2 linked regions of the Martelella endophytica genome follow. Each later gene encodes a partner of the first gene's protein in a complex. Links are inferred from orthologs where the notes say so. Each region holds a gene or a part of one and is shown in the gene's direction. Other genes may lie near its edges.

Region 1 (9,552 bases):
CATCGATCCGAAATCCGTGTCCGGCTACATGATGGGCGAACATGGCAGCACCGCCTTTCCGGTGCTGAGCCACGTCAGCGTCGGCGGCATTCCCTTCGGTGAGCTGGCTTCCTACCTGCAGCCGCGGCAGGACATCAGCGATCCCGAGACTGTGAAGACAAGGATCATAAGCGCCGCCTATGACGTTCTCAATGGGAAAGGCTGGACCAATGCCGGCGTTGCCCAGTCGGCAGTGACCATGGCCAGGGCCGTGCTTCTCGACGAACGCAGCATCTATCCTGCCTCGACAACACTTCGCGGCGAATATGGTCATGACGGCGATGTAGCGCTCAGCATGCCCTGTGTGATCGGCCGCGAAGGTATCTTGAAGCGGTTGCCCGTTACTCTCGATCCGTGGGAATCAAGCAAGCTTGGCGAAAGCATCGCCTTCATCCAGGCGGCAATGCGTGACGCGAAGACCGGCCCCGCCAGGATTGCGGAACCGGCCTGAGTTCACTGAGAGAAGTTGGAGCGCGGTTGTTGCGCTCTTCGCTCAGTCCGGCTGGCAAACGCGGATGCGGTGGCCGTCCGGATCGGTGATCACGAAGGTGGGGCCGAAAGGCGACTGCACCAGCGGCTGGGCGAAGCTGCGGCCTTCCTTTCTGAAGCGCGCGTAGAGCGCTTCGACGCCTCCCTTTTCCGGCGTCATGATCCCGATCTCGGCTGAGCCCGGCCCACCTTCCGCCGGCGGATGCGCCGTCGCCTTGCGCCAAAGCCCCAGCGTCAGACCGGCTGCGGTCGCAAGCGAGGAGAACCCGTCCGACAACGCCCTGGGTTCGAGCCCAAGGACTTCGGCATAGAAAGCGGCGCTGGCTTTGGGGTCCTCGACGTAGAGAACGACGAGGTTGAGGGGAAGAGCTGACATGGTGTTTCTCCTGTTTTGAAAGACAGGAGACCGTCTAGCGCCGGCAGGTGTCAGTTTCCGTCAGCAGCAAACCGCGCAAGACGCCGTCGGTCAGTTGTCGAGATTGAGTTTCCGCCACTCGGCAAGAAGGACAGCACGTCGTTGCGGATAGCGTTCGCCGGTCTCGCGCATATTGACGATCCGGTCCGTACGGAAGTGGCGGAAGTCCTGCCTCAGCTCGCACCAGCCGAGCACCACCCGCACCTGTTCGAAATAGGCCAGACCGAAAGGCCATATCACCCGCTCGGACACGGCGCCGCCTTCGGCGCGGTAAGCGATCTCGACTTTCCGCATTGCCCGTATTGCGGCCCTGAGAGCAGGGATATCGGCCGTATCGGTGACGAGACGCCGCGGGCCGACGCTGAGCGCAGTCTCATCCACCGTTTCGGCGAGACTTTCCGGCAGCACCGCCGCGATCTTGGCAAGCGCCGTGCTGGCCGCAGCCGAAAGATGTTGATCCGTCACGCGCTCCACCCAACGCGTGCCCAGCACCAGCGCCTCGATCTCTTCCGTCGAGAACATCATCGGCGGCAGCAGGAAACCGGGGCGCAGCACATAGCCGATGCCCGCCTCGCCTTCGATCGCCGCCCCTTGTGCCCTGAGGCTTGCAATATCGCGGTAGAGCGTCCTGAGGCTGATGCCGAGCTGTTCCGCCAGCGCCGCACCGGAAACGGGATAGCGATGACCGCGCAGCGTCTGCAGGAGCGACAGCAGCCGCTCGGAGCGCGAGCCCGCCATGCTCAGCGCCAGTCGAGAAAGTCGCGCATCAGCCGGAACGCGATCGCGCCCTCCGGCGGGCCGTTGATGCCATCGGGATGGCGGTGCTCGGTGATCGCGGCCAGTTCATCGCGGGAGAACCAGCGGCAGTCTTCCAGCTCGTCGTCATCGTAGCTGACATCGAAGCTTTCGGCCTTGCCGTAACAGGCGAGCATCAGCGAATGCGGCATCGGCCAGGGCTGGGACGCGTGGTAGCGCACCGCGCCGACGCGGATGCGGCTTTCCTCCAGCGTCTCGCGCCGCACCGCGTCTTCGACCGTTTCGCCAGGCTCGACGAAACCGGCAAGGCAGGAATAGCGGCCGGCCGGGAAATGCGGGCTGCGGCCGAGCAGAACGCGGTCGCGCGCCTCATCGACGATCAGCATGATGACGACCGGATCGGTGCGCGGGAACATCATGTGGCCGCAGACCGTGCATTGCCGGCGGAAGCCGCCGGCCGTCCCATCCGACTTGCCGCCGCAGCGGCCGCAGAAGCGGTGATTACGGGTCCAGGCATTGACGCTGACGGCCAGCGCGAAGGCACCGAGCGCCTCGCCCTCGAGCAGACCCTCGCTATAGGCTGCACGGGCGCTCAGCGTCTTCAGATGGCCGGGCAGCGCCTTGGTGTCGAGCGCACTATCGATTGCAATCAGCGGCGCGCCGGCCGGCGTATGCCCGAGAAGCACAGCACTTTCGCGGTCGGGCTGAAGCGCCTGCACCTCGTAGCGGGCGAAATAGGGATCGAGCACCTGGCGTTCGTGCTTCACCAGCGCCACGCCATCGGCGAAGACGAAGAACCGGGCTTCGGGCTCGGCGGCAGCCTTCGACAGCGCATCGTCTTCGCGGTGTTCGGAATCGCGGATGATGCGACAGCCGGCAAAAGCGGTCATTGCGCTCGGGTCGTCATGCGGTCCGATGCGGTCGAAAATCGATGTCATTTTTCGCTCAGGGCCTCCGCGATGCGCCGCGCCAGCGCCGCGATTTCCGCATCGCTCATCGGCTCCGCGGTGCCAAACCCCCAGACGGGGCCGGGCCAGTTGGGATCACCCTCTGACCGGGCGATGATGTGAACGTGAAGCTGGCGCACGATATTGCCGATGGCGGCAACATTGATCTTCTCGGCGCCGGTGGCAATCGAGAGCGCGCGCGCCACCTCGTTGATCTCGAAGGTCAGCATCGTCTGGTCGAGGGGCGCGAGTTCGAACATCTCGGTTACCCCGGCTCGCTGCGGCACGGCCAGCAGCCAGGGCCAGCGGCCATCGCGCATCAGCCGGATCTGGCAGAGCCCCAGCGTCGCCACGGCAACACTATCCCTCTTCAGCCGTTCATCGAGCTCGAAATCCTGCATGACGCCCCTTTGTTGTTCCCGCCTGTTCTCTTGCCTTTGACATGTTTAACAAATAGGGCGGCTTCAACAACAGCAAACATCCAACGCGCGGGAAAAGCATCCGAGTTTTTTTGAAGCTGCGTGCTTGCATTCACACTGCAAATTGACGATATGTGCCCTCGGGAGGCTGGTGGCGGACGTGCCACTCGCCAACCGGGTCAGGTCCGGAAGGAAGCAGCCCCAACGAGCCCGGCATGGGTCGTCTTGCCAGCCTCCCACCTTATGTCCGGACTGCCGCGGAGACGTTGATGAGCATCGAAAGTGTGCGAGAACACTTGAGCCAGGCAGCCCCCGATCTCGATATCATCGAAACCGAAGACAGCAGCGCCACGGTTGCCGAGGCTGCCGCCGCGCATGACGTGGCAACCGCGCAGATTGCCAAGACTCTATCCTTCTCGGTCAAGGACCGGGTGTTTCTTCTGGTCGCCCGCGGTGATGCCCGCATCGACAACAAGAAGGCCAAGGTAGCCTTTGGCGGCAAGGTGAAGATGCTGCCGCTCGATGAGGTCGAGACGATCACCGGCCACCCCGTCGGCGGCGTTTGCCCGTTCGGGCTGGCAAAGGCAATTCCGGTCTACTGCGACGAGAGCCTGAAGGCCTTTGACGAGGTCGTTCCGGCCGCCGGTTCGCGCAATGCCGCGGTCCGGATCGCGCCGCAGCGCATGGCCGAAATCACCAATGCGGGCTGGGTCGATGTCTGCCAGGCGCCGGAAGATTGAGCGCGTGGCGAAATCAAAAATCCTGTGCATTTCCGCAGAACTTCTGCCAGACTGCCGGCCTTGATGTGACTCCGGCCTGCGGCCTGGACTATCCTCGCTGCCTGCCCGAAAGCGACCTCGGGTCGCGGGCCAAGCAGAAAACCACATGAATGGCGATGGACAAGACAACGATCGAGGCTAACACCGGCTACCGGGTTCTGGCGCGCAAATACCGCCCGAAGGACTTCTCCGACCTGATGGTCGGCCAGGAGCCGATGGTGCGCACGCTGACCAATGCCTTCGAGACCGGCCGCATCGCCCAAGCCTATATGCTGACCGGCGTGCGCGGTGTCGGCAAGACCACGACCGCCCGCATTCTGGCACGCGGCCTCAACTACAAGACCGCCACCATCGACAAGCCGACCATCGACCTGAAGGAGATCGGCGAGCATTGCCAGGCGATCATGGAAGGCCGGCATGTCGACGTCATCGAGATGGATGCCGCCTCCCACACCGGTATCGACGATATCCGCGAGATCATCGACCAGGTGCGTTACCGGCCCTCGACAGCGCGCTACAAGGTCTACATCATCGACGAAGTCCACATGCTCTCCACCCAGGCCTTCAACGGCCTGCTAAAGACGCTTGAGGAACCGCCGGAGCATGTGAAGTTCATCTTCGCCACCACCGAAATCCGCAAGGTGCCGATCACGGTGTTGTCGCGCTGCCAGCGCTTCGACCTGCGCCGCATTCCGGCCGCCGACCTGGTGCGGCTGTTCTCGACGATCTCCGCCAAGGAAGGCGTCGAGATCGAGGATGAGGCGCTGTCGATGATCGCGCGTGCGGCCGAAGGCTCGGCGCGCGACGGCCTGTCGCTGCTCGATCAGGCGATTTCGCATGGCAATGGCAAGGTGGAGGCGGCGGCGGTGCGCGGCATGCTCGGCCTTGCCGACCGCGCCCGTATCGTCGACCTGTTCGGCCATGTCGTCGCCGGCGACGTGAAGGCGGCCCTTGCCGAGTTCCTTTCTCAGTACGAGGCCGGCGCCAATCCCGTCGTCGTGCTGAACGACCTTGCCGATTTCACCCATCTGGTCACCCGGCTGAAATATGTTCCGGAAGGTGCGGAGGATGTGTCGCTGAGCGAGCTTGAGCGCACCCGCGGCGCCGAATTTGCCGCCGCCATTCCCGTTTCCGCGCTCTCGCGCATCTGGCAGATGCTGCTGAAGGGCATTCCGGAGACGGAAAACGCCGCCCGCCCCTTCGGCGCTGCCGAGATGGTGCTGATCCGCCTTGCCCATGCCGCAAGCCTACCCTCCCCCGAGGACGCAGCACGACGGCTTCTGGCGATCGAGAACGGCGACGTTCATCCCGCACCGGCCGCCCCGCGTGGTCCCTCGGGTGGCGGCGCACAGGCATCGACGCATGCCGTTTCCAGACCGGTCGCCGAGCCGCGCGCAGAGACACCCCGGCCGCCTGCGACCGTGACGATGCTGAGACCGCGTGAAGCGACCGCACCGGAGGTCTCTCCGGAGCCCGAGGTTGCCCCCGAACCTGAGGTTCTGGAGACACAGGCCGTCGAGGCCGCGCCGGAACCGGACATCGTTCCGGAGCCGGTTGTCGCCCCGGAGCCGGCACCCGCCGAAATCACAGGGCCGACGTCGAAAATCAAGTCGCTGCGGGACATCACCGATCTCTGCTCGCAGAACCGGGCAATCAAGCTGCGCGCCGAAATCCGCAATTTTGTCCATCTGGTACGGCTCGAACCGGGCCAGCTTGAAGTCAATCTCGAAAGCGGCACGTCGCAGACCTTCCTCAACGAACTCGGCACGAAACTGAAGGAATGGACCGGCGAAAAATGGTTTGTCAGCCTCAGCCGCGAGCCCGGCCAGCCAACGCTGGTGGAGGCCGAGAGGGCGGAACGCGAGCGCCTGTTCCAGGACGCGCGCGACGACCCCTCGATTTCGGCGATCCTAAAATTCTTCCCCGGCGCCAAGATCACCGATGTCAAGGTGCGCGCCGATGAACAGAACACCGAGACAACCGAGGCCGGAGCCCCGGATGCCGCCGTCAACGATGATGGTGACGTCCTGCCGGAAGACGACCTCGACGACTGAATTCAACCGATAAAGGAGACGACATGCGCGATCTGATGGGCATGATGGGCAAGATGAAGGAAATGCAGGCCAAGATGGAAAAGCTGCAGGAAGAGATTGCAGCTGTCGAGGTCGAAGGCGTTTCCGGCGGCGGCATGGTCACCGTGCGCATGACCGGCAAGGGCGAGATGCTCGGCATCAAGGTCGACCCCAGCCTGCTTTCCGCCGACGAGGCCGAAATGCTCGAGGACCTGATCGTTGCCGCTCACCGCGACGCGAAGGACCGCGCCGAGGAGAAGGCACAGGAAATGACCAAGGAACTGACTGCCGGCCTGCCGATCCCGCCCGGCATGAAGCTGCCTTTCTGAGGACGACACCATGACCCTCGGCGCCCTCGCTTTGTTTGCCATCACGCTGTTCGTCGCCGCAGGTTCTCCGGGACCGAGCGTTGCGGCACTCGTCGCCCGCGTGCTTTCGCGCGGCCACCGCGACGTGCTGCCGTTTCTGGCGGCAATGTGGCTTGGCGAGGCGCTGTGGCTGACGCTTGCGGTCTTCGGCCTGGTCGCCGTCGCCACCACCTTCCACGCGGTGTTCATCGTCATCAAATGGGCGGGCATTGCTTATCTCGGCTATCTCGCCTGGAAGATGTGGTTCGCGGAAACCGAAACGACGGGCGAGGAACTGCCGCAGACAACCTCCGGCTGGAAGATGTTTCTCACCGGCATGAGCATCACCATCGGCAACCCCAAGATCATGATGTTCTACGTCGCGCTGCTGCCGACGATCCTCGACCTCGGCAGCATCACCGTCGTCGGCTGGGCGGAACTGACCGTCACGCTCCTGCTGGTGCTCGCCGTCGTCGACCTCTCCTGGGTGTTTCTCGCATCGAAGGCCCGCAGACTGTTGAAGAGCCCGCGCGCGATGAAGATCGCCAACCGCCTCAGCGCGGGCATGATCGGCGGCGCTGCGGTCGCGATCGCAACCCGCTGACAATCCTTCCATCGGACTGCAAAAGCGGTTTCCGTTTTGGAGGCCGATGGGATAGTGAAATTCTATGGCAAAACGTGTAACCGGCCCCGAAATCGAAAAACTGATCCAGCTTCTGGCGAAGGTGCCGGGGCTTGGGCCGCGTTCGGCGCGGCGTGCGGCGCTGCACTTGATCAAGAAGCGCGACCAGTTGATGGGCCCGCTTTCGGGCGCGATGCAGGATGCCTATGACAAGGTGAAGATCTGCTCCACCTGCGGCAATGTCGACACCTCAGATCCCTGCACGATCTGCACCGATCCGACGCGCGACCAGAGCCTCGTCATCGTGGTGGAAGACGTCGGCGACCTCTGGGCGCTGGAGCGGGCGGCGGCACTCAATGCCGCCTATCACGTGCTCGGCGGCACCCTGTCGCCGCTCGATGGCATCGGGCCGGACGATCTTACCATCGCCGCATTGGTCGATCGGGTGAAGGCAGGCGAGGTCAAGGAACTGATCATCGCGGTCAACGCCACGGTCGAAGGCCAGGCGACGGCGCATTACATCACCGACCAGTTCGACGGCCTCGACATTAAGGTGACCCGTCTCGCCCATGGCGTGCCGGTCGGCGGCGAGCTCGACTATCTCGACGAGGGCACGCTGGTGGCCGCCCTCAGGTCGCGCACGGCGCTTTGATTCTGCTTGCAGCACGAGATTCGTTTTTGTAGCTTCGGATTATCTCTGGATCGAGCGGGCGGGCCATGATCGTCGAATATCTTCGCTACAGTGTGCCTGACGATCAACAGGCCGCATTCATCCGAGATTATCAGGCGGCCAAGGAGCCGCTGTTGCACTCACCCTATGCGATATCCTTCGAGATTGCGCAATGCAGCGATGAGCCCACCCAATTCATCATCCGCATCGAGTGGACCTCTGCGGAGGACCACCTGAAATCATTCAGGGCAAGCGCGGAGTTTCGAGAATTCTTCATCCATATCCGCCCGTATGTCGGCATGATCGCTGAAATGCGCCACTACCAGCCCTGCTGAGCAGCAGTATTGACGAGGCTGATGAGGTCCTGCCTGCCGGTCCAGTGCAACGGATGCCAGCCGAAAGCCCTTGCCGCCTCGATGTTTCCCAGTTGATCGTCGATGAAGACACATTGCTCGCCGGTAAAGCCGCTGACCCTTTCTGCCGCCGCGAAGAAACCCGGGCGCGGTTTCTTTTCGCCGATGGCCGCCGAATAGATGATGCCGTCGACATCTGCAGCCAGACCCATCGCCTCCATCAGGTAGCGGGCGCGCTGGTGTTCCTGGTTGGTGGCGAGATAGATGGCGAACCCCTCCCCCTTCAAGGCCCGCGCATCCGCCAGCACCGCCTCGTCGATCATCGAATCGCGCGAGAACCAGTAGTCGATGAATTCCTGGGCAGTCAGCGTTTCGGAAAGTTCGGGCAGGCAATCGTCCAGGGCCGCGTGCAGGTGCTTGCGGCCGAGGATGACATCCGGCCAGTGCGTGGCGAAGAATTCGGCGGAGAGCCGATCCGGGTCGATGCCGAGATCGCGCTCGATATCTGCCGCCCACGAGCCGCCATTGTGGCTGTGGACCAGCACGCCGTCGACGTCGAGCATCAGGACACGTTTCATTGCACTTCCCTTTCGGCCGATGGTCCTATCGGCCGAGCAAGCCGTCAAGCGCCTGATAGCTGGTCGGATTGTCCGGGCAGAGGCCGAGGCCGCATTCGGCAAGCGTGGAGACACCATTGCCAAGGCTCATAACGGCAAACAGCGCCACAGCGACAAGGCCGATGCCGGTTGTCTTCTCCGCTCCGCGGCTACCGCCGCCGAGAAGCAGCATCAGGCCGGTGCCAAGCACCACCAGCGTGAACACGACGAAGGCCCAGGTGTAGAAATGCAGGCCAAGGAACGGGTCGCCGTAGCTACCGGTGCCCGGCACCACATGCAGCGCCACCTGCCTGAGCGCCGCCATGCCGCCGACAACGGCGCCGAGCAGCATCAGCGCGTAATGACGCACGGCAACGCCGCAGAGAACGTTGAGGGCGAGCCCGGTGCCAACGATGACGAAACCGGCGCGCTGCAGAAGGCAGAGCGGACACGGCAGGTCGCCATTGGCGAACTGATCATAAAAGGCATAGCCGAGCACCAGCGAAATCGCCAGAAGCCCCAGTGCATTGAGAAGGCGGGCAAGATTATCGGACATGGCTCACCTCAAAGCGAAATCTGCAGCGCATCGGTCGCGTGCAATCTGTAGAGCACGGCAACGAGCAGGACGGCGAGCATGGTGGCGGCGATCGCCGCCATCCGGTTTCCGCGCCAGGCGAGCCAGAGCCCGGCAAAGCAGAGAAGAAATGGCAGTGCCATCATGGTCTTGTTCTTGAGCCTCCCTTGTGAAGACACGGCAGCCGCGAGGCCGCCGTGTCGGGTCTTTTCTGGTGTTTTGCTTATTTGGCGTCCGGCCACGCGGTCGGATCGGTATCGAGATCGGCAAACTTCTTCGGATCGAAGAGCGGCCGCTTGTTGCCTGCTGCAAGCTGGGAACGGAAATCGTTGATGAGCCGCAGTGCGATCGGGAACAGCATCATCAGCGCCAGCAGGTTGACGACGGCCAGCACGCCCATCATCGGATCGGAGAAGTTGAACACCGCCGTTGCCCCGGGCGCCACGGCACCGAGCAGCACGATGAAGACGATGA
Region 2 (9,451 bases), 4.5 Mb from region 1 along the record:
AGTTCGGCGAAGCGGTCGCGCCGCCCCTTGTCCTTTGCCGGCGGAAAGCCCGCGAAGAAGAAGGCATCGTTCGGCAGGCCAGCGCCGACGAGGGCTGCAAGCGGTGCGGAGGCGCCCGGAACCGGCGTCACCCTGATGCCTTCGGCGATCGCCAACAGCGACAGCCGGTAACCGGGGTCGGAAACGAGCGGCGTCCCCGCATCGGAGACGAGCGCAACGCTCTTGCCATCGCGGAGCGCTTCCATCAGCTTTTCGCCGGCCTGTTCCGCATTGTGTTCGTGATAGGCGAACGGACGCTTGCGAATGGCGAAGCGGTCGAGCAGCTTGCGGGTGACGCGGGTATCCTCACAGGCGAGAATATCGGCACCGGCCAGCGTTTCCAGCGCCCTTATGGTGATGTCGCCAAGATTGCCGATCGGGGTCGCAACAAGATAGAGCCCCGGCGCCAGCGGCCGCGCCTCGATGGCGTGGCCTGAAATTTCAAACCGGTTGCTGTCGTCGCTCATGCTGTCATTCCCGCTCAGTTTCCCTTTCCTTTGAACACGACCGCCAGGCAGCCGGCAAGAGGGCTGCCTGGCGGTCGTGAGGCCTCTTGTCAAAACAGTGATTGGGATAAACCCCGCAGCAGATAGGAGCCCCTTGCATTCGAAGCTCAAATGGGGTCATTTTGTCTCCCCGCCTGTGCCCCTTGTGGCGCATGCCTCATTGACTGCCTGCCGGCACCCGTCCGGGCGAAAGAGTGAAAGCGAAAGTCATGCGTATCACGCTTGAGAGATCCAATCTGTTGAAGTCCCTGAACCACGTCCATCGCGTGGTCGAGCGCCGCAACACCATTCCGATTCTCTCCAATGTTCTCCTGAAGGCCGAAGGCGCTGACCTCGAGATGAAGGCGACCGACCTCGATCTCGAGATCACCGAGAAGACGCCGGCAATGGTTGAGCAGGCCGGTGCGACCACGGTGCCCGCACATCTTCTCTATGAAATCGTGCGCAAGCTCGCAGACGGCTCGGAAGTCTCGCTTGCAACCGATACCGACGGGCAGACCATCTCGGTCGCTTCCGGCAGGTCCAAGTTTTCGCTGCAGTGCCTGCCGCAGGAGGATTTTCCGGATCTTACGGCCGGCACCTTCAGCCATGCCTTCCAGCTGAAGGCCAGCGATCTGAAGATGCTGATCGATCGCACCCAGTTCGCGATCTCCACCGAGGAAACCCGCTACTATCTGAACGGTATCTTCTTCCACGCCATGAGCGAGGGCAAGGCGCTGAAGCTGCGTGCCGTCGCCACCGATGGCCACCGTCTTGCCCGTGCCGAGGTCGACGCACCGTCGGGCTGCGAAAACATGCCGGGCGTTATCATCCCGCGCAAGACGGTCGGCGAGTTGCAGAAGCTCATGGACGACCCGGAAATCATCGTGAAGGTCGAGGTTTCCGATGCCAAGATCCGCTTCACCATCGGTTCCGTGGTGCTGACCTCGAAGCTGATCGACGGCACCTTCCCGGATTACCAGCGTGTCATCCCTGCCAATAACGACCGCGAGATGCGCATCGATTGCCAGGATTTCACCCGCGCAGTCGATCGTGTGTCGACGGTCTCGTCGGAACGCGGCCGTGCGGTCAAGCTGTCGCTGACCGAGGGGCAACTGACGCTCACCGTCAACAATCCCGATTCCGGCAGCGCCACCGACGAGCTTCCCGTCGGCTACGAGAGCGAGCCGATGGATATCGGCTTCAACGCCAAGTACCTCCTCGACATCACCGGCCAGCTCACCGGCGATGAGGCGATCTTCCTGTTTGCCGATGCCGGTTCGCCGACGCTGGTGCGCGATACCGCGAACGATCAGGCGCTTTATGTCCTGATGCCGATGCGCGTCTAGCAGGCCATGCGGGGAGGGGATCGTGTTCGCCGTCTACATCACCCACCCGCAGGTTCTGATCGATCCCGAGGTGCCGGTGCCTGACTGGGGGCTCTCGGCGACGGGCGCCGCCCGCGCCGAGACGGCCGCCCGCCTCTCCTGGGTGCAGGCGCTTTCCCGTATCGTTTCCAGCGACGAGGTGAAAGCGAAGAAAACGGCCGCGTTCTTCGGCCGGGCCACCGGCATCGAACCCGAAATCCTGCCTGATTTTCACGAAAACGACCGCAGCGCGACCGGCTTCCTGCCGCCCGATGTCTTCGAGGCCGCGGCGGACGCCTTCTTTGCCGAGCCGGAGAAGTCCTTTCGCGGCTGGGAGCGCGCGGTCGACGCGCAAAAGCGGATCGTGACGGCGGTGAATGATGTGCTGGCAAGGCATGACACCCGTCAGCCGGTCGCCTTCGTCGGCCATGGCGTTGTCGGAACGCTGCTCAAATGCCATCTGAAAGGTGTTGAAATCAGCCGCGCCGAGGATCAGGGCGCTGGTGGTGGCGGCAATCTTTTCGCCTTCAGCCTTTCCGAAAGGGCGGTTTTGTGCGATTGGACACCCATCGAAACATGGCAGGGATGGACCGGACAATGATTGCACGCGATCGACTCATTGTGGGGCTTGATGTACCGACCGTCGCCGAGGCGGCCACCATGGTCGAGACGCTCGGCGATAGCGTCAGCTTCTACAAGATCGGCTACCAGCTCGCCTTTGCCGGCGGGCTTTCCTTTGCCCGCGAACTGGTCGACAGCGGCAAGAAGGTATTTCTCGACATGAAGCTCCTCGACATCGACAACACGGTGGCGAAGGGGGTGGAGAACATTTCCCGGATGGGTGTGACCATGCTGACGCTGCACGCCTATCCGAAGGCGATGCGCGCGGCGGTCGAGGCCGCGGCCGGAACGCCGCTCTGCCTCCTCGGCGTCACGGTGCTCACCTCCATGGATGACGGCGACCTGATCGAGGCCGGCTACACGACCGATGCGCGAACCCTGGTCGAAAAGCGGGCGGAGCAGGCGCGGGCGGCCGGCATGGGTGGCATCGTCTGCTCGGCGGCGGAAGCCGAGCGGGTCCGCGCGATCACCGGTCCCGAAATGGCGATCGTTACCCCGGGCATCCGCCCCGCGGGCGTCGCAGCCAACGACCAGAAGCGCGTCATGACACCACGCGACGCCATAGTCGCCGGTGCCAGTCATCTGGTTGTCGGCCGGCCGATCGTCGCTGCGTCCGATCCGCGTGCCGCAGCACAGCAGGTGCTGACGGAGATGCAGACGACAATGATGGCGCCGGCAAACGATTGACGGACGACCACTTGCGGCCGCCCGCAACCGTCTCTGTGTCGCTTTGGTCACGCGGTCTGCAATTTTGACGGTTGCCATGATTGTAATATCGCAGTGCGGCAGCTTGACCCTTCACCTCGGGTCCGGATTGGGCTAAGGGACGGGGGTAAACTTTCAGGGTTTCGACGACATCAGGAGCTAGGCATGACGCTTTCGAACATTCCCCCGCTGGTCACGGTTTTCGGCGGTTCGGGTTTTATCGGCCGCTATGTCGTCCGGCTTCTGGCCAAGCGAGGCTATCGCATCCGCGTCGCCGTGCGCCGTCCCGATCTGGCGCTGTTCCTGCAGCCGCTCGGCAATGTCGGCCAGATCACCTTCATGCAGGCCAATCTGCGTTACGGTGATTCCGTGCGCCGGGCCGTCGAGGGCGCCGATCATGTCGTCAACTGCGTCGGCGTGCTGTTTGAAAGCGGCAAGAACGGATTCGACGCCGTCCAGGCAGAGGGCGCCCGCCTGATTGCCGAAGCGGCGCGCGATGCCGGCGCCGCGCTCACCCATGTTTCCGCCATCGGCGCCGATCCCGACAGCCTGTCGCATTACGCCCGGTCGAAGGGCCAGGCGGAAGCCACTGTCCGCGAAATCTGTCCCGATGCTGTCATTATGCGGCCGTCGATCGTGTTCGGCCCTGAGGACGACTTCTTCAACAAGTTCGGCAAGATGACGCTGATCTCGCCCTTCCTTCCGCTCATCGGCGGTGGCAAGACGAAGTTCCAGCCCGTCTATGTCGGCGATGTTGCCGAGGTCATTGCCCGTTCCGTTGACGGCAAGGTCGAAAAGGGCAAGACCTACGAACTCGGAGGGCGTGACGTTCTCACCTTCCGTGAATGCCTCGAAAAGGTGCTTTCCGCGACCGGCCGCAAGCGCGCGCTGGTCTCGCTGCCCTTCGGGCTCGCCTCGCTGATTGGCGGCATTGCTGCTGCCATTCCGCTCATCAAGCCGCCGCTGACCGCCGACCAGGTGAAGCTTCTGAAGACCGATACGATCGTGTCGAAGGAAGCCGAAGCGGAAGGCCGCACGCTGAAGGGCCTGGGCATTCGCCCGGCCCAGCTCGACGCCATCCTGCCCAGCTATCTGGTGCAGTACCGTCAGCATGGACAATTCGGAAAGCCTGCTTAAGACAGGACACCTGCGCCACACATGACATAAAAAATGCGCATTGTCGGGAACCCGTCATACCGCTTGCGTCTTTACTGTTTATTGAAGGGTCACAGGGATGATGGCCCGACGGGACTTTGGTGAAAATAAGGTGTCTTCCAAAATGGGTAAATCGATTGCTGTCCTGTTTGCTGGTGCGGCTCTGATCATTGTGGCTGCCTCTCTCGTGGCGCCCGGTACTGTTGCTGCGACGAAGGGCTGCGCGCCGGCCTATGGTGTGGATCCGTGCGCGGTCACGGCCGCCGTCAACTGATCTGCGCCCTTCTGGCGGCGTCGCTAGGCGCCGCCCTATTTGCCTGAGGCTTAATGTCGCGGCCCTCGCCGCATCACATTTAAGGGAATGTGAGTCCGATACTCAGGTTTAATCTTGACAATGAGCATCCTCTTTTGCGAAGAGAGGCCATCAGTGACAGCCGTCAATGGTGAGAGAATGCTTGTCTGCAGCTGCAATTTCATTACTGAAAAGGAAATCGTGGAGGTCGTTACCGAACTCCTCGATGAGGATTGCTGGCAAATCATAGTTCCGGCCAAGGTCTACCACCGCATGTCGAAGCGGGGCCGGTGTTGCGGCTGTTTTCCCAACGTCATCGATATCATCGTCCGTACTTCAGAGCAGTATCACCACAATCGCCACTCGACCGGCGAGAAGTTTTGTGATTTTTTGAGCCGCCTGAAGCAATTCCAGGAACATAAAAGGAGAACGGACGTTGAAAGGCGACAAAAAAGTAATCGAGCGGCTGAACGAAGCCCTGTTTCTTGAGCTCGGCGCCGTCAATCAGTACTGGCTTCACTACCGTCTTCTCGAAGACTGGGGCCTGACCAAGCTCGCCGCCAAGGAGCGTGCCGAGTCCATCGAAGAGATGCACCACGCCGACAAGCTCGTTGACCGCATCATCTTCCTCGAAGGCCATCCCAACCTGCAGACCGTGGCGCCGCTGCGCATCGGCCAGACCGTTAAGGAAGTCCTCGAAGGCGATCTCGCCGGTGAATACGAGGCGCGCAATTCCTACAAGGAAAGTCGCGACATCTGTCACGAGGCTGGCGATTACGTCAGCATGAAGCTCTTCGAAGAACTGATGATCGACGAGGAAGGTCACATCGACTTCCTCGAGACCCAGCTTGAGCTGCTGGAATCGCTTGGCGAAAAGAAATACGCCCAGCTCAACGCCGGCGCGACCAACGAAGCCGAATAGGCTTTAGCGATCTTTGCTGTTTCAAGGCCCGGCCCGCGCGCCGGGCCTTATGCGTTTCCACCCATGCGGGGCGGCGCAAGCGGCGGCGCATGGGTGACATCGCCGTCGACCCACTGTCCGTCCTGCCATTGCCGCACCGACACCTTCAGGCTTTCGCCCTCGATATCGATGATGTTGTAGGCATTGGGCTCGCCACGCAGCCGGGTCGAGATCGCCGAGCCGGCTTGAACCACAAGGATAGGGGCCGCAGCGGCCTGACGCGCGCCTGCCGGTGCGCCCTCCTGGACCTCGTTCTGGTGCGGGTAGCGGCGGACATAGGACATGTGGAAGTGCCCGGACAGGACGAGGCGCACACCGAGTGTCGCGAAGGTCTCAAGCGCGCGGTCGGCGTGTTTCACTAGGCGCATCGCCTTCTCGCCGGGGATTTCCGGCTGCAGCAACGGATGATGCGCGACGATCACCCGGATGGCGGCCGGGTCTGCCGTCTCCAGGCGCTCCCGCAAGGCACCAAGCTGCTTTCCGTTGATCGAGCCGTGCGACCAGTTCAGGCCGAGTCGCAGCCGCCGCGCCGTGTTGATGCCGGCAAGCACCACCTTTCGCCCCTCAAACAGGGGCTCGATCTCGGGGTGGATATGGGTGCGATAGAGGCCGTATGGCTCGGTAAAGCGTGCGAGCAGGTTGCGCGCCGGGACATCATGATTGCCGGGCACGGCGAAGAATGGCGCATCGAGTGTTTCCAGAAAGGCCGCGGCGGTTTCGAATTCGGCCTCGCTGCCGGTCTGGGTGAAATCGCCGCTGACGACGACGAGATCGGGTCGGCGGGCGTTGACCTCGTCGGCAATCATGCCGGCAAGCCCGTCGTCGTGATGTCCGAAGTGGAGGTCTGAGAGGTGGGCGATGCGCATCGGGGCTCTCCCGTCAGCTTGGGGGTGCCAGCACCGCCACGGTGCCGGGTCGGATCGAGAAATCGAGCGTGCCGGTGATCAGGGCGATTTCGCCGTCGATCATCACCTGCGTTGCCGGCTTGCGGCCGCGCAGCCGCACCGTGCGCACTTCGGCGACATCGATCGCCACGTCATTGCGCCAGCGGCCGATGAGCATGCCGATGGTCAGTCGGAAAACATCGGCGAGTGTCAGCCGCCGGATGCGGTAGAGGCAGAGCACGCCGCGATCAAGCCGGCTTCGCGCGAAGAAGCGCCCGAAGCCCTCGTCATAGCCATTGTTGGCCACAGCCACCGAATAGAGCCTCTCGGTGCGGCTCTCGCCGTTTTCGATCCGCGCGATCATCGGTCGGGCGCGGGCGAGGCGGCGCAGGAAATAGGCGGCGAGGCCCAGATAGGTGCGAAGGCCGGAGCGGTGGCGGATGCGTTCCCGTCCGGCGGCAATGCCGGGCACCAGCCCGACCACCACCTTGTGCAGGAAAACCCGGCCGTTCAGCACGCCAGCATCGATGTGGCGGACGTGCATGTCGGGGATCGCGCCGATCGCCGTATCGATATCCAGCGGGATATCGAGATCGCGCGCGAGAAGATTGGCCGTGCCAAGCGGCACGATGGCAAGCGTCTTCCTGGTACCGATCAGGGCCTCCGCGATCGCCGTGACCGTGCCGTCGCCGCCGGCGGCGACGATCAGCGGTGCCTCGCTTTCCACGGCGCGAAGAATACGCGCCTCAAGCGGCGCTTCGCGATCGGCATCGATGGTCGCGCGGATGCCGGCTTCGGTGAAGCGCTCGACAAGCGTTTCCGCCAGGTCCGCCTTCTCGGCGCTCCCCGCATTGGCGTTCAACACGATGTGGCACTGTTCGAACCTGCCGGGCGGCATCGGGATCCCTCTTGCGGCGGCGGGCTTCCCCGCACCTGAAGAACGCATTGCACGACCGAAAGTTTCGGCAGATCAGCCGGAAACGAGGTGCCGGAACTCAGCGACGACCTGTTCATAGACCGCCCTCTTGAAGGCGACGATGAGCGAGGGGAGCGCGTCGATATCGGCCCACTGCCAGGCATCGAACTCGCGCGCGTGGCCTTCAGGCGGCGGATCGATGGCGATCTCGCTCTCGTCGCCGTTGAAGCGGAAGGCGAACCAGCGCTGGGTCTGGCCACGGTAGCGCCCGTGCAGGCCGATACCGATCAGATGGTCGGGAAGATCGTAGTTGATCCATCCCCTGGTCTCGGCAAGGAGTTCGACCGTCTTCATGCCGGTCTCCTCGTAAAGCTCGCGTTTTGCCGCCACAAGCGGCGTCTCGCCGGGATCTATGCCACCCTGCGGCATCTGCCAGAGCTGCGGTGTGCCATCGGACTCGGTGTTGTTCTCCGAAAGCCGCCGGCCGAGCCAGACCTTGCCTTCGGGATTGAGGATCATGACGCCGACATTCGGGCGATAGGGCAGGTCGTGGGCGCGTCGTGCAGGCATGGCGGGGATTTCCTTTGGGGCAGGGGCTGACGCGACCATCCCTAGCGCATCAGGCGGGAAAGGCAAACCGTCTGCCGATCCGGCGAAGAGGTGCCGCGACAGTACCGCAACGACGATGTCCGCTCTGGACAAGCACAGTGCCGCAGACAATGCTGCCGCACGTTCTATGCAGGGGATGGTGGCTTGACGATTGCCGGCGACGAAACAGATATCGCGACGGGTGGCCGACGCGGCGTTTTCGGATGGATGATGTTCGACTGGGCCGCGCAGCCCTTCTTCACCGTCGTCACCACCTTCATCTTCGGTCCCTATTTCGTCAACGAGCTCGGGGCCGACCCGGTTGCGGGCCAGGCGGCCTGGGCGAATGCCGCGACGGTTGCCGGCATCATCATCGCTTTTGGCGCGCCGGTGGCCGGCGCGCTCGCGGATGCGGCCGGCGGCAACAAGCGGTTCATCGGCATGCTCGCCGTCCTGCAGGTCGCAGGCCTCGCAATGCTCTGGCTTGCCGCGCCCGGCAGCGGCTATTTCTGGCCGGCGGCCTTCATCGTGCTCGCGACCGTCGCGGCCGAACTCTCCGTGGTCTTCAACGATGCGATGCTGCCGCATCTGGTGCCGCCTCAAGCTCTCAACCGGACCTCGAACGATGCGTGGGGGCTCGGCTATCTCGGCGGCATGATCTTTCTCATCAGCTTCCTTCTCTGGTTCGCTGCCGATCCCGATACCGGCCTCACCCTTCTCGGCCAGCCCGCACTGTTCGGGCTCGATGCCATCGCAGGAGAGCCGGCGAGGCTGACCGGACCGCTCTCGGCTGCGTGGTACCTCATCTTCCTGCTGCCGATGCTGGTTTTCACGCCGGATATCGCGCGGCGCAAGCGTGCCGGCCATGCCGTTGCCGAAGGCCTCTCCGAACTGAAACGGACGGTGCTCTCGCTTAAGGACAGGCCGGACCTGCTCCGCTTCCTCATTGCCCGCATGCTCTACATGGACGGCGTCAACGGCCTGCTGATCCTCGGCGGCGCCTTCGCGGCGGCGACCTTCGGCTGGTCGACCATGGAGATCGGCATTTTCGGCATCGTGCTGAACGTCGCGGCCATCTTCGGCTGCTTCATCGCTGCCCGGCTCGGGCGGCTGGTGAGTGCCGGCCCGGTGATCGTCACCGCCCTCGTCATGCTGATCATGGCGACGCTCGGCGTCGTCTCGACGGACGATGGCGCGACCCTGTTCGGGCTGCTTCCGCTCGGGCCCGGTGGCGGCGGTCTGTTCTCAGCCGGAGCGGAAAAGGCGTTTCTTGCTTACGGCGTGATCATCGGGCTTGCCTTCGGCCCGGTGCAGGCGGCCTCTCGGGCATATCTGGCGGCGCGTGTCGAGGGGGCGGAGGCGGGGCGCTATTTCGGCCTGTTTTCGCTGACCGGGCGGATGACGAGCTTCCTCGCGACGGCAAGCTTTGCGTTCCTGA

What was found.
Region 2: the proteins of TM49_RS00100 (region 1) and dnaN are in contact, whole or in part, in a cryo-EM structure (PDB 8GIZ), measured with the Escherichia coli proteins. The link is inferred for Martelella endophytica from one-to-one orthologs.

What each region holds. Positions count from the first base shown.
Region 1 is NZ_CP010803.1:15,568-25,119, forward strand. What follows is about bases 3,513-6,426. They hold TM49_RS00100 (DNA polymerase III subunit gamma/tau), read left to right. Parts: upstream 3,513-3,954; coding sequence 3,955-5,898; downstream 5,899-6,426. Other genes in these bases: TM49_RS00095 (YbaK/EbsC family protein), read left to right, coding at 3,513-3,805; TM49_RS00105 (YbaB/EbfC family nucleoid-associated protein), read left to right, coding at 5,922-6,245; TM49_RS00110 (LysE family translocator), read left to right, coding at 6,256-6,426. Outside these bases: TM49_RS00070 (lactate/malate family dehydrogenase), read left to right, coding at 1-490; TM49_RS00075 (VOC family protein), read right to left, coding at 533-904; TM49_RS00080 (helix-turn-helix transcriptional regulator), read right to left, coding at 995-1,681; nudC (NAD(+) diphosphatase), read right to left, coding at 1,684-2,637; TM49_RS00090 (HIT family protein), read right to left, coding at 2,634-3,047; more of TM49_RS00095, read left to right, coding at 3,335-3,512; more of TM49_RS00110, read left to right, coding at 6,427-6,867; recombination mediator RecR, read left to right, coding at 6,932-7,537; TM49_RS00120 (antibiotic biosynthesis monooxygenase family protein), read left to right, coding at 7,603-7,890; TM49_RS00125 (HAD family hydrolase), read right to left, coding at 7,875-8,486; TM49_RS00130 (disulfide bond formation protein B), read right to left, coding at 8,512-9,060; TM49_RS23570 (DUF5993 family protein), read right to left, coding at 9,069-9,224; TM49_RS00135 (alanine/glycine:cation symporter family protein), read right to left, coding at 9,302-9,552. UniProt on the Escherichia coli protein: Part of the beta sliding clamp loading complex, which hydrolyzes ATP to load the beta clamp onto primed DNA to form the DNA replication pre-initiation complex.
Region 2 is NZ_CP010803.1:4,468,654-4,478,104, reverse strand. What follows is about bases 1-2,813. They hold dnaN (DNA polymerase III subunit beta), read left to right. Parts: upstream 1-754; coding sequence 755-1,873; downstream 1,874-2,813. Other genes in these bases: pyrF (orotidine-5'-phosphate decarboxylase), read left to right, coding at 2,489-2,813; TM49_RS20875 (histidine phosphatase family protein), read left to right, coding at 1,896-2,492; rsmI (16S rRNA (cytidine(1402)-2'-O)-methyltransferase), read right to left, coding at 1-506. In the rest of the region: more of pyrF, read left to right, coding at 2,814-3,199; TM49_RS20865 (complex I NDUFA9 subunit family protein), read left to right, coding at 3,383-4,354; TM49_RS23745 (hypothetical protein), read left to right, coding at 4,497-4,646; TM49_RS23240 (BFD-like (2Fe-2S) protein), read left to right, coding at 4,767-5,153; bfr (bacterioferritin), read left to right, coding at 5,101-5,586; TM49_RS20845 (metallophosphoesterase family protein), read right to left, coding at 5,634-6,491; TM49_RS20840 (diacylglycerol/lipid kinase family protein), read right to left, coding at 6,505-7,407; TM49_RS20835 (RNA pyrophosphohydrolase), read right to left, coding at 7,480-7,995; TM49_RS20830 (MFS transporter), read left to right, coding at 8,242-9,451. UniProt on the Escherichia coli protein: Confers DNA tethering and processivity to DNA polymerases and other proteins. Acts as a clamp, forming a ring around DNA (a reaction catalyzed by the clamp-loading complex) which diffuses in an ATP-independent manner freely and bidirectionally along dsDNA.